One region of the Streptomyces thermoviolaceus genome, then DNA from elsewhere that is predicted to be linked to it. Evidence: riboswitches for the same ligand, from Rfam matches in the RefSeq annotation. Region 1 holds a riboswitch; the other holds the start of a gene.

Region 1 (5,449 bases):
GGACATCGTGCTGGACCGTCTGGCGAAGCTGGTGGCCGAGGGGCTCGAGGAACTGCCCGAGACGGTCTGAATTCCCGGCACGGGTTTGCGGGCAGGGCGGTTCGGCGCATCGCCCGCAGGACGAACGGAAAGCGGCCGCGTCGCCCCTTCGGGGCGGCGCGGTTCTGCATTTCCCGGTATTCCCGGGAGAAGAGAGAAAAGGGCAGCAGGCGGGCGCACCGCAGCGAATTCTCCGTTCCTTTTTTCTACGGCACGTGTGTTAATGGGAGGGGCGCGGAATGTTGACGGCAGGTTGCGAAGTCCTCACAGCGCCCACGGCGACCGGCCCGCGGACACCCGGCGGTGCACGATCGGCGAGCAAGCCGTCCGGGACGGTGGGTGCCGTCCTTGGCGGTACGCCGTCCCTCAGCGGCGGGCCGTCCTGACGCCGGCGTCCGGGCCGGCCGGGGCGCCGGGCTCGCGCAGGCGGTGCCGGGAGACGGCACGCTGGACGTGCAGCGCCGCGATGGCCCGGGCGCGCTCGCTGTCGCCGCGCCGCACCGCGTCCACGACGGCCGCGTGCTCGGCCCACGAGGCCACGGGGTCGGCCGGGGCGGCCACCTGGTAGATCCACGCGATCTTCAGCCGGAGCCGGGTGAGCGCGGTGATGAGCGCGGGGCTGCCGCTGGCCTGGACGAGCGTCTCGTGGAACCAGGCGCCCAGCGCGCGCAGTTCCTCGCCGGCGCCGCGCTCGGCCCGCTCCCGGCCCAGCCTGACCAGGCCGCGCAGCACCTTCAGATGCGACTCGGTGCGCCGCTGGGCGGCTCGCGCGGCGCCCAGGGGTTCCAGCAGCAGGCGCATCTCCAACAGGTCGGCGGCCTCCTGCTCGGTGGGTTCCGCCACGCAGGCGCCGGCGTGCCGGCGGGTCACGACGAAGCCCTCGGCCTCCAGGGTGCGCAGGGCCTCGCGCACGGGGACGCGGGAGACGCCGTAGCGGCGGGCGAGGACGTCCTCCGTGAGCCGGCTGCCGCGCGGGTGGACCCCGGCGACGATGTCGTCCCGGATCGCCGTGCACACCGAATGCGCCGGAATGCGCATGACCGACCTCCGCCTGCATACCGTCGTCATTTCCGCCTCGCGCCGTGCGAGGCGCGCGAGTTCACTGAACTCTGGGGCCGACTCTAAGGCAGGAAACCGTTATTTGCGGCGGGGAACTGTTTTTCATGGGCGGGTTTTGGACAACGCGCCCGCGGCGCGCGTACGGAACGGAGAAAAGCCCCGGCGCGCGGTTGCGGCCGGGGCTTTTCCGTGGGAGCCGGGGCGTTCGCGCGGCGTCGAGGCCGTTCGGGCGTCAGGACCGTTCCGGCGCCGAAGCCGTTCGCCGCGCCGGTGCGCGTCAGACGTCCACGCCGTGCTGGCGGAGGTAGGCGACGGGGTCGATGTCGGAGCCGTAGTCGGGGCCGGTGCGCACCTCGAAGTGCAGGTGCGGTCCGGTGACGTTGCCGGTCGCGCCGGACAGGCCGATCTGCTGGCCGGGGACGACCTGCTCGCCCACCGAGACGTTGATGAACGACAGGTGGCCGTACTGGGTGTAGTGACCGTCGGCCATCCGGATCACGATCTGGTTGCCGTACGCGCCGCCCCAGCCGGTCTGGACGACGGTGCCGGAGCCGACGGCATGCACCGGGGTGCCGGTGGCGGCGTGGAAGTCGATGCCGGTGTGGGTGCCGGAGGACCACAGGGAGCCGCCGCTGTGGTAGCCGGTGGAGACGGAGGAGCCGAAGACCGGCGCCACGAAGGTGTCGAGCAGCTTGCGCTCGGCCTCCCGGGCGGCGCGCTCGGCGGCCTCCCGTTCCCGCTTCGCCAGCTCGGCGGCCGCCTTCCGGGCCTCCTGCTCGGCCCGCTTGCGGTCGGCCGCCTCGCGCTGGGCGACGGCCTGTGCGTCGATCTTGTCCGCGAGGGCGTCGGTCAGGGAGATCACCGGGCTGAGGCCGGTCTCCTCGGCGGCCGGACCGTCGGAGGCGAAGGCCGGCGAGGCGGCCAGGGTGCCGACGACGCCGGTGGTGGTCAGGGCCGCGACGCCGGCGGCGCGGGCGGTGGTGCGGTGGATCGACCCGGGACGGCGGTGCTTGCCGGTGGCGCGCGTGAACGCCATGCAGACGCTGGTCCTTTCCTTCCCTGTCGCCTGCCGGGTTAGCTGACGGGTTCGGAGCAGGAAGGTCTCCTACGGTCACCCGCGCGGCCTTGTGCGGGCGTCCGATTCACCCCGGGACATGGGTCCCCGGCTCCCCTGGCTCGCGCCGTACGGGGACTCGGCGATGGCTGTCCGGTGCCGCGGGTGCGGCGTGAAGCCCGACGAACAGCCGGAGAGACGCTAAAGGGGGCGCACGTCAATTCCCAAACCGAAGCGGGAGTTTGTAGCACAGACCACAGGGCAGAAAGGCAGCCTCCGGCGCATTTGGGACACCACGGGGCCCTGGTGACCGTCCGGTCACCAGGGCCCCGCCGGCTCGGTGGTCCGCTAGGGCGTCACGTATGCCGTCACCGATGCCGTCACTCGGCCGGGACGACGGTGACCGGGCCGATGCCCAGGGCGGCCACGGGTTCCTCGATCTGCGCCGCGTCACCGACGAGGACCGTCACCAGGCGGTCCACCGGGAAGGCGCTGACCACGGCCGCGGTGGCCTCCACCGTGCCGGTGACGGCGAGCTGCTGGTACAGCGTGGCCTGGTAGTCGTCCGGCAGATGCTGTTCGACCTGGTCGGCGAGGGTGCTCGCCACGGCGGCCGCCGTCTCGTACTTCAGCGGTGCCACCCCGACGAGGTTCTGCACGGCGTTGTCCCGCTCGGCGTCGGTCAGGCCCTCGGCGGCCAGGGTGCGCAGCACGGTGAACAGGTCGTCCAGGGCGGGCCCGGTGTTCGGGGTGTCGACGGAGCCGCTGATCGCGAGCATCGCGGCGCCCGATCCGTCCGGCGCGGACCGCAGCACCTGGCCGAAGGCCCGCACCCCGTAGGTGTAGCCCTTCTCCTCGCGCAGCACCCGGTCGAGGCGGGAGGTGAGGGTGCCGCCCAGGCAGTAGGTGCCGAGCACCTGGGCGGGCCACACGCTGGAGTGCCGGTCCGGTCCGATGCGGCCGATGAGCAGCTGGGTCTGCACGGCCCCGGGACGGTCCACGATGACCACGCGGCCGGTGTCGTCGGCGGTCACCGGGGGCACCGGGCGCGGCGTGGCGGGCGCGCCGGTCCAGGCGCCCAGGGTGTCGCCGAGCACCGCGTCCAGGTCGATGCCGGTCAGGTCGCCGACCACCACGACCGTGGCGGTGGAGGGGCGCACATGGCGGTTGTAGAAGGCGCGGACGGCGGCCGCGTCGATCGCGGCGACGGTCTCCTCGGTGCCCTGCCGCGGCCGGGACATGCGCGAGTCGGCCGGGAACAGCTCCTTGGACAGTTCCTTGGCGGCGCGGCGGGAGGGGTTGGCCAGCTCGTGCGGGATCTCGTCGAGCCGGTTGCGCACCAGGCGCTCGATCTCGGACTCGGCGAACGCGGGGGACCGCAGCGCGTCGGCGAGCAGGCCGAGGCCCTTGGCGAGGCGGGAGGCGGGGACCTCCAGGCTGAGGCGGACGCCGGGGTGGTCGGCGTGCGTGTCCAAGGTGGCGCCGGCGCGCTCCAGCTCGGCCGCGTACTCCTCCGCTGAGAGTCGGTCGGTGCCCTCGGAGAAGGCCCGCGCCATGATCGTTGCGACGCCGTCCAGACCGGCCGGCTCGGCGTCCAGCGGGGCGTCCAGCAGCACCTCGACGGCGACGACCTGCTGGCCGGGGCGGTGGCAGCGCAGCACGGTCAGGCCGTTGTCCAGGGTGCCGCGCTCGGGGGCGGGGAACGCCCACGGCTTGGCCTCGCCCGCCTGGGGCCGCGGGTGGAACTCCATCGTGGCGAGCTCGGTCACTTCGCCGTCTCCTCGCTGTCGTCGGCGGCCGCGGCGTCCGCGTCCGGGGTGTCGTCCTGGGTGTCGGCGGTGGGCTCGTAGACGAGCACCGCGCGGTTGTCGGGGCGCAGGCGGGCCTTGGCGATCTCCTGGACCTCCTCGGGGGTGACCTCGAGGACGCGCTGGACGGCGGTCAGGGCCAGCTGCGGGTCGCCGAACAGGACGGCGAAGCGGCACAGTTCGTCGGCGCGGCCGGCGACCGTGCCGAGCCGGTCCAGCCACTCGCGCTCCAGCTGGGCCTGCGCGCGCTCCATCTCCTCGGCGGTCGGGCCCTCCTCGGCGAACCGGGCCAGCTCCTCGTCGATGGCGGCCTCGATGACGGGGACCTCGACGTCGCCGGAGGTCTTCACGTCCAGCCAGCCCAGGGAGGGCGCGCCGGCCAGCCGCAGCAGGCCGAAGCCGGCGGCGACGGCGGTGCGGTCGCGGCGCACCAGGCGGTTGTAGAGCCGGGAGGACTCGCCGCCGCCGAGGACGGTCAGCGCCAGGTCGGCCGCGTCGCAGGCACGGGTGCCGTCGTGCGGCAGCCGGTAGGCGGCCATCAGGGCGCGGGCGGGCACGTCCTCCTCGACGACCTCCCGCAGCTGCTCGCCGATGATGTCGGGCAGCGTGCCGTCGCGGGGCTCGGGCTTGCCGTCGTGGGCGGGGATGGAGCCGAAGTACTTCTCGATCCAGGCGAGGGTCTGCTCGGGGTCGATGTCGCCGACCACGGAGAGCACCGCGTTGTTCGGCGCGTAGTAGGTGCGGAAGAACTCGCGGGCGTCCTCCAGGGTGGCCGCGTCCAGGTCCGCCATCGACCCGATGGGGGTGTGGTGGTAGGGGTGGCCCTCCGGGTAGGCGAGCGCGGTCAGCTTCTCGAAGGCGGTGCCGTAGGGGACGTTGTCGTAGCGCTGACGGCGCTCGTTCTTGACGACGTCCCGCTGGTTCTCCAGGGATTCCTCGTCCAGCGCGGTCAGCAGCGAGCCCATGCGGTCGGCCTCCAGCCACAGGGCCAGCTCCAGCTGGTGGGCGGGCATGGTCTCGAAGTAGTTGGTGCGCTCGAAGCTGGTGGTGCCGTTGAGGGAGCCGCCGGCGCCCTGCACCAGTTCGAAGTGACCGTTGCCCTTGACCTGGGCGGAGCCCTGGAACATCAGGTGCTCGAAGAGGTGAGCCAGGCCGGTGCGCCCCTTGACCTCGTGGCGGGAGCCGACGTCGTACCAGAGGCACACCGCCGCGACCGGGGTCAGGTGGTCCTCGGAGAGCACCACGCGCAGGCCGTTGGCCAGGCGGTGCTCGGTCGCTGTCAGGCCGCCGGAGCCTGCCTCGGCTGTGGCCGTGTGACCCATGGGCATGTACGTCCCTTCGATCGCGGAGGCGGTCGGGAACCGCCGTTTCCTGCCGGTCCTGCCACTGTATGCAAGCGCGTCCTGCGTCGGCGAAGTTCCCCGAGGAGGTACGCCGAGAGCGAGCACCCCGACGGAGGTGCACAGGGGCTCGGGAAGCGGCCGAGGGG
Region 2 (5,449 bases), 2.4 Mb from region 1:
CCTCAACTATGTGATGTTCATGTGATCTCTGCGGCATGAACTTGTGATGAGCGTTCGGATGGCTTACGTTCACGCATCGGCGTGGCGCCGAGCACATCCCGCCGCGCGTTCCCTGTTGTCGGGTGAAAGGTTGCTGCATGCTCTCCGGGAACGGTCGTCACCGACGCCCCCGGCAGGCTCCCGCCCTGCTCGTCACCGCCGGCGTCACCGGATCCGCCATCGCGCTCCCGCTGATCGGGGCCTCCGCCGCGAACGCCGCCGACGGCACCACCTGGGACAGGGTGGCGGAGTGCGAGAGCGGCGGCTCCTGGAGCGCCGACACCGGCAACGGCTACTTCGGCGGCCTCCAGCTGTCCCAGGACGACTGGGAGCAGTACGGCGGACTCGCCTACGCCCCCAGCCCCGACCAGGCCAGCCGGTCCCAGCAGATCGCCGTGGCCGAGAAGATCCTCGCCCACCGCGGTCCCGGCGCCTGGCGCACCTGTGCGCTGCTGGCCGGGCTGACCCGGGGCTCGGGTGCGGCGAAGGTGGACACCGGTGTGGGCGGCAGCACCTCCGGTGACACGGACCTTGCCGCCGGATCCCGCTCCTCGCACTCCGGCGACCGCGACGGAGAGTCCTCTTCCGCCGACTCCTCCGACGCGGCGACGCCGTCCGCCGGGACGGACGACCCGGGCGTGAGCGACCCCGGCCCGTCGAACTCCTCGACTCAGGACCCGGACTCCCCGTCCGCTCCGCCCGCTTCCTCCCCTTCGGAGCACACCTCCACCGATACGTCCCCGGGGCGCGCCGGTTCGGACTCCGCCACGCCCTCCCCCGGCGAGACGGGCAACCCGGCCACACCCGGCACATCGGCAGGAAACGGAGCAACCGTGCCCGGTGCTCCCTCTGCGACACCTACCGCTCCCGACCGGGACGAGTGGGACGGCTCCGGTCAAGTCGTCGGCGCCTCCGCCCTGGTGGACACCGGCGCACTGGGCTCCGGCCGACACCGCGGCCCGAGCGCGGACGAGAGCGACGCCCGCGCCCGGGAAGCCGCGACGGGGCGGCATGCCTCCCGCGGTGTCACCGGCGGCACGTACACGGTCCGTTCTGGCGACTCCCTGTCGTCCATCGCCGACTCCTTCGACGTCCACGGCGGGTGGCAGGCGCTGTACGCCGCGAACAAGAGCACCGTCGGCGCCGACCCGGACTACATCGTCGCCGGTCAGCAGCTGGATGTACCGGGTCAGAACGCTCACGTCGGGCACTAGTTGATGGGGTGTTTCGCACCGATTGCCGCGTTCGGCGAAAGTGTGGGATGAGTCTCAAAGGCCTGGATCGTCTTTGAAATTCCGCCCACCGGCTGTCTACGGTCATGTCCGCTCGCCACCGCGGGCTCCCGGCTGCCGCACGCCGAATCCTGCCGGCGGCCGCCCGGGAACAGTCGTCGCATCGCGCGCCGCAGGCAGGAGCGGGGGACCCAAGGTAAGTGCCGCACCGTGTCGTCGACGGAGCGGCTGGGGGTGAAGCCGTGCCTTCTTCCGGGCACGGCCGGGCAACTCGACCGGCCCGAACCCGACAGCTCACCTCGCAGGCGTCGGTGAGGGGATCCTTCCATGCTGTTTTCCGGCAAGGGCAAGCACCGTCGTCCGTCCAAGGCCACCCGTGCCGTCGCGCTCGCCGGCGTCGCCGGCGCGGCCGTCGCCGGCCCGCTGCTGGCGGCGGGCAACGCCTCCGCCGCCACCGCCTCCGAGTGGGACGCCGTCGCCCAGTGCGAGTCCGGCGGCAACTGGTCCATCAACACCGGCAACGGCTACTACGGCGGCCTGCAGTTCGCCCAGTCCACCTGGGCCGCCTACGGCGGCACGGCCTACGCCCCGCGCGCCGACCTGGCCACCAAGGCCCAGCAGATAGCCGTCGCCGAAAAGGTCCTCGCGGGTCAGGGCAAGGGTGCCTGGCCGGTGTGCGGCAAGGGCCTGTCGAACGCCGCCTACACCGGCTCCACCGCGCCGTCCTCCCCGGCCGGCGGCACCAGCGGCTCCGGCAGCTCCCAGAAGAGCACCACCACGACCCGGTCCACCGAGCAGCAGCACGCCGACCGTTCGGCCACCCGCACCGCTCCGGAGAAGACCGTCACCACCCCGAGCGGCCGGCATGTGGCCAAGGGCGACGGCGAGTACACGGTGGTCCCCGGCGACACTCTCAGCTCCATCGCCGTCGCCCACCACGTCAGCGGCGGCTGGCAGAAGCTGTTCGAGCTGAACCGTGACATCGTCGAGGACGCCGACCTCATCTACCCGGGGCAGCAGCTGCACCTGAAGTAGGCAGCGGCCCCGCCCCCGTCCCCGCGGCTCCCCGCCCCGGCGCGTGTTCCCCCGTACGCGCCGGGGCGGGGTCGTGCGGGGCGAGGAAGGACGGGAGGAAGGCCGGGAGGGAGGCGAGCGCCGGCGCACAGGGCCGGCGATCCCCGGGATCGGTGCTCTCCCGGACCCGGCGATCCTTCGTACCCGTCGACGCCCGACCCTTTGTTCCGAAGCGGAACAATGTGTACTGTCACTCTGTCCGAGGGACGGTCGGTCGGCCGACCCGCACCCCTGGACGGTTAGGCTCTAGTCGCAAGGCTCACCAGCCCCGCACTTCCAGCGTCACATCCACGAAGGAGATGCTCGTGCCGTCCATCGACGTCGTCGTAGCCCGGGAAATCCTGGACTCCCGAGGCAACCCCACGGTCGAGGTCGAGGTCGGCCTCGACGACGGCAGCACGGGGCGTGCCGCCGTTCCGTCCGGCGCCTCCACCGGCGCCTTCGAGGCCATCGAGCTGCGCGACGGTGACCCGGGCCGCTACCAGGGCAAGGGCGTGGAGAAGGCCGTCCTCGCCGTGATCGAGCAGATCGGCCCCGAGCTGGTCGGCTACGACGCCACCGAGCAGCGCCTGATCGACCAGGCCATGTTCGACCTGGACGCCACCGACAACAAGGGCTCGCTGGGCGCCAACGCCATCCTCGGTGTCTCCCTGGCCGTCGCCCACGCCGCCGCCGAGGCCTCCGACCTGCCGCTCTTCCGCTACCTGGGCGGCCCGAACGCGCACCTGCTGCCGGTGCCGATGATGAACATCCTCAACGGCGGCGCGCACGCGGACTCCAACGTGGACATCCAGGAGTTCATGATCGCGCCGATCGGTGCCGAGTCCTTCTCCGAGGCCCTGCGCTGGGGCGCCGAGGTCTACCACACGCTGAAGAAGGTGCTGAAGTCCAAGGGCCTGTCCACCGGCCTGGGCGACGAGGGCGGCTTCGCCCCGAACCTGGAGTCCAACCGGGCCGCCCTGGACCTCATCCTGGAGGCCATCAAGGAGGCCGGCTACACCCCCGGCGAGCAGATCGCCCTGGCCCTGGACGTGGCCGCCACCGAGTTCTACAAGGACGGCCGCTACGTCTTCGAGGGCAAGGAGCGCACCGCCGAGGAGATGACGGCGTACTACGCCGAGCTGGTCGAGGCCTACCCGCTGGTCTCCATCGAGGACCCGCTGAGCGAGGAGGACTGGGAGGGCTGGAAGGCCATCACCGCCCAGCTCGGCGACAAGGTCCAGCTCGTCGGTGACGACCTGTTCGTCACCAACCCCGAGCGCCTGCAGAAGGGCATCGAGGAGGGCGCCGGCAACGCCCTGCTGGTCAAGGTCAACCAGATCGGTTCGCTGACCGAGACCCTCGACGCCGTCGAGCTGGCCCAGCGCAACGGCTACAAGTGCATGATGTCCCACCGCTCCGGCGAGACCGAGGACGTCACCATCGCCGACCTGGCCGTCGCCACCAACTGCGGTCAGATCAAGACCGGCGCCCCGGCCCGCTCCGAGCGCGTCGCCAAGTACAACCAGCTGCTGCGCATCGAGGAGATCCTCGACGACGCCGCGGTGTACGCGGGCCGCAGCGCCTTCCCGCGCTTCAAGGGCTGAACCGCACCCCGCACCGCACCGCGAGCACGGCCTGACGCCGCCCGGCCGGCGCCGCCCGGCCGGCGCCGCGCGGGCCGTGCTTCGCCCGTCGTGCGTACGTCCCCGTACCCGGTCCCGTACCGTGTCCGGGGACGTACGCGTGTATGAAGGACGCCGGCAGCAGGCAAGGGGAGGCGGAAGCCAGATGGCCGTCAAGGACCGGGACCGGTTCTCCACCGCGACCAGGCTCAGGCTGCTCGGGGAGCAGACCGCGGCGCGGGTCTACCGCTCCCAGAGCCGCCGGCAGGCCCGCCGCTCCCGCCTGACCGGGCGCGCCGCACTGCTCGCGCTGGTGGTGTGCTCCCTGGTGGTCGCCCTGGCCTACCCGATGCGGCAGTACGTCTCCCAGCGCGAGGAGATCGCCGACCTCAAGCGGCGCAAGCAGCAGGCCCAGGAGCGGGTCGAGCAGCTGCGCGACCTCAAGGCGCGCTGGCAGGACGACGCCTACGCCGAGCAGCAGATCCGGCAGCGGCTGCACTACGTCAAGCCCGGCGAGACCGGATACACCATGATCGACCCGGGCGAGGCCAAGCAGTCGAGAGCCGAGCAGAAGACGGCTCCCCGCCCCTGGTACATCAACCTCTGGCACGCCGTGGACACCTCCGACGCGGCCCGCCACTGAACCCACAGGAAGACCCACCCACAGGCATGGACACCCCTCCGCCGCCCACCCCGCGCACCGAACCCACCGCCGAGGACACCGAGGCCGTCCGGCTCCAGCTCGGCCGGCCCCCGCGCGGGCTGCGGGCGATCGCGCACCGCTGCCCCTGCGGCCGGCCCGACGTCGTGGAGACGGCGCCGCGGCTGCCCGACGGCACGCCCTTCCCGACGCTGTACTACCTCACCTGCCCGCGCGCCGCCTCGGCGATCGGCACGCTGGAGGCCGAGGGCGTGATGAAGGAGATGACCGAGCGGCTGCGGCAGGACGAGGACCTGGCCGCCGCCTACCGGGCCGCGCACGAGGACTACATCCGGCGCCGGGACGAGATCGAGGAGCTGACCGGCTTCCCCAGCGCGGGCGGCATGCCCGACCGGGTCAAGTGCCTGCACGTCCTCGTGGCCCACTCCCTGGCCGCGGGCCCCGGCGTGAACCCGCTGGGCGACGAGGCCATCGCGATGCTGCCCGAGTGGTGGCGCAAGGGAGCCTGCGTGCAGGTGCCGCAGCAGCACACGACGAGCGAGGAGAACGACGCGTGACCCGGGTGGCAGCCATCGACTGCGGGACGAACTCCATCCGTCTGCTGGTCGCGGACGTGAACCCGGACACGGGCGAACTGACCGACCTGGACCGGCGGATGACGATCGTGCGGCTCGGCCAGGGCGTGGACCGCACCGGCCGGCTCGCCCCCGAGGCCCTGGAGCGCACCTTCACGGCCTGCCGCGAGTACGCCGAGGTGATCAAGGAGCACGGCGCGGAGCGGGTGCGGTTCGTGGCCACCTCCGCCTCCCGGGACGCCGAGAACCGGGACGAGTTCGTGC

The links. A riboswitch is a leader RNA that binds a small molecule or an ion and turns the genes downstream of it on or off. The one in region 1 is predicted to bind cyclic di-AMP.
Region 2: linked by a shared signal. The riboswitch ahead of OG899_RS16075 (transglycosylase family protein) and the one ahead of OG899_RS05650 (M23 family metallopeptidase) in region 1 are both predicted to bind cyclic di-AMP.

The regions. Positions count from the first base shown of each region.
Region 1 is NZ_CP109280.1:1,279,735-1,285,183, forward strand. It holds gene OG899_RS05640 (HPr family phosphocarrier protein) at 1-70, shown strand, start outside; gene OG899_RS05645 (GntR family transcriptional regulator) at 406-1,077, opposite strand; gene OG899_RS05650 (M23 family metallopeptidase) at 1,376-2,134, opposite strand; cyclic di-AMP (ydaO/yuaA leader) riboswitch at 2,147-2,307, opposite strand; gene OG899_RS05655 (pitrilysin family protein) at 2,533-3,921, opposite strand; gene OG899_RS05660 (pitrilysin family protein) at 3,918-5,288, opposite strand.
Region 2 is NZ_CP109280.1:3,656,051-3,661,499, forward strand. It holds gene OG899_RS16070 (transglycosylase family protein) at 138-1,253, shown strand; cyclic di-AMP (ydaO/yuaA leader) riboswitch at 1,430-1,594, shown strand; gene OG899_RS16075 (transglycosylase family protein) at 1,599-2,306, shown strand; gene eno (phosphopyruvate hydratase) at 2,651-3,931, shown strand; gene OG899_RS16085 (septum formation initiator family protein) at 4,116-4,592, shown strand; gene OG899_RS16090 (DUF501 domain-containing protein) at 4,619-5,167, shown strand; gene OG899_RS16095 (Ppx/GppA phosphatase family protein) at 5,164-5,449, shown strand, end outside.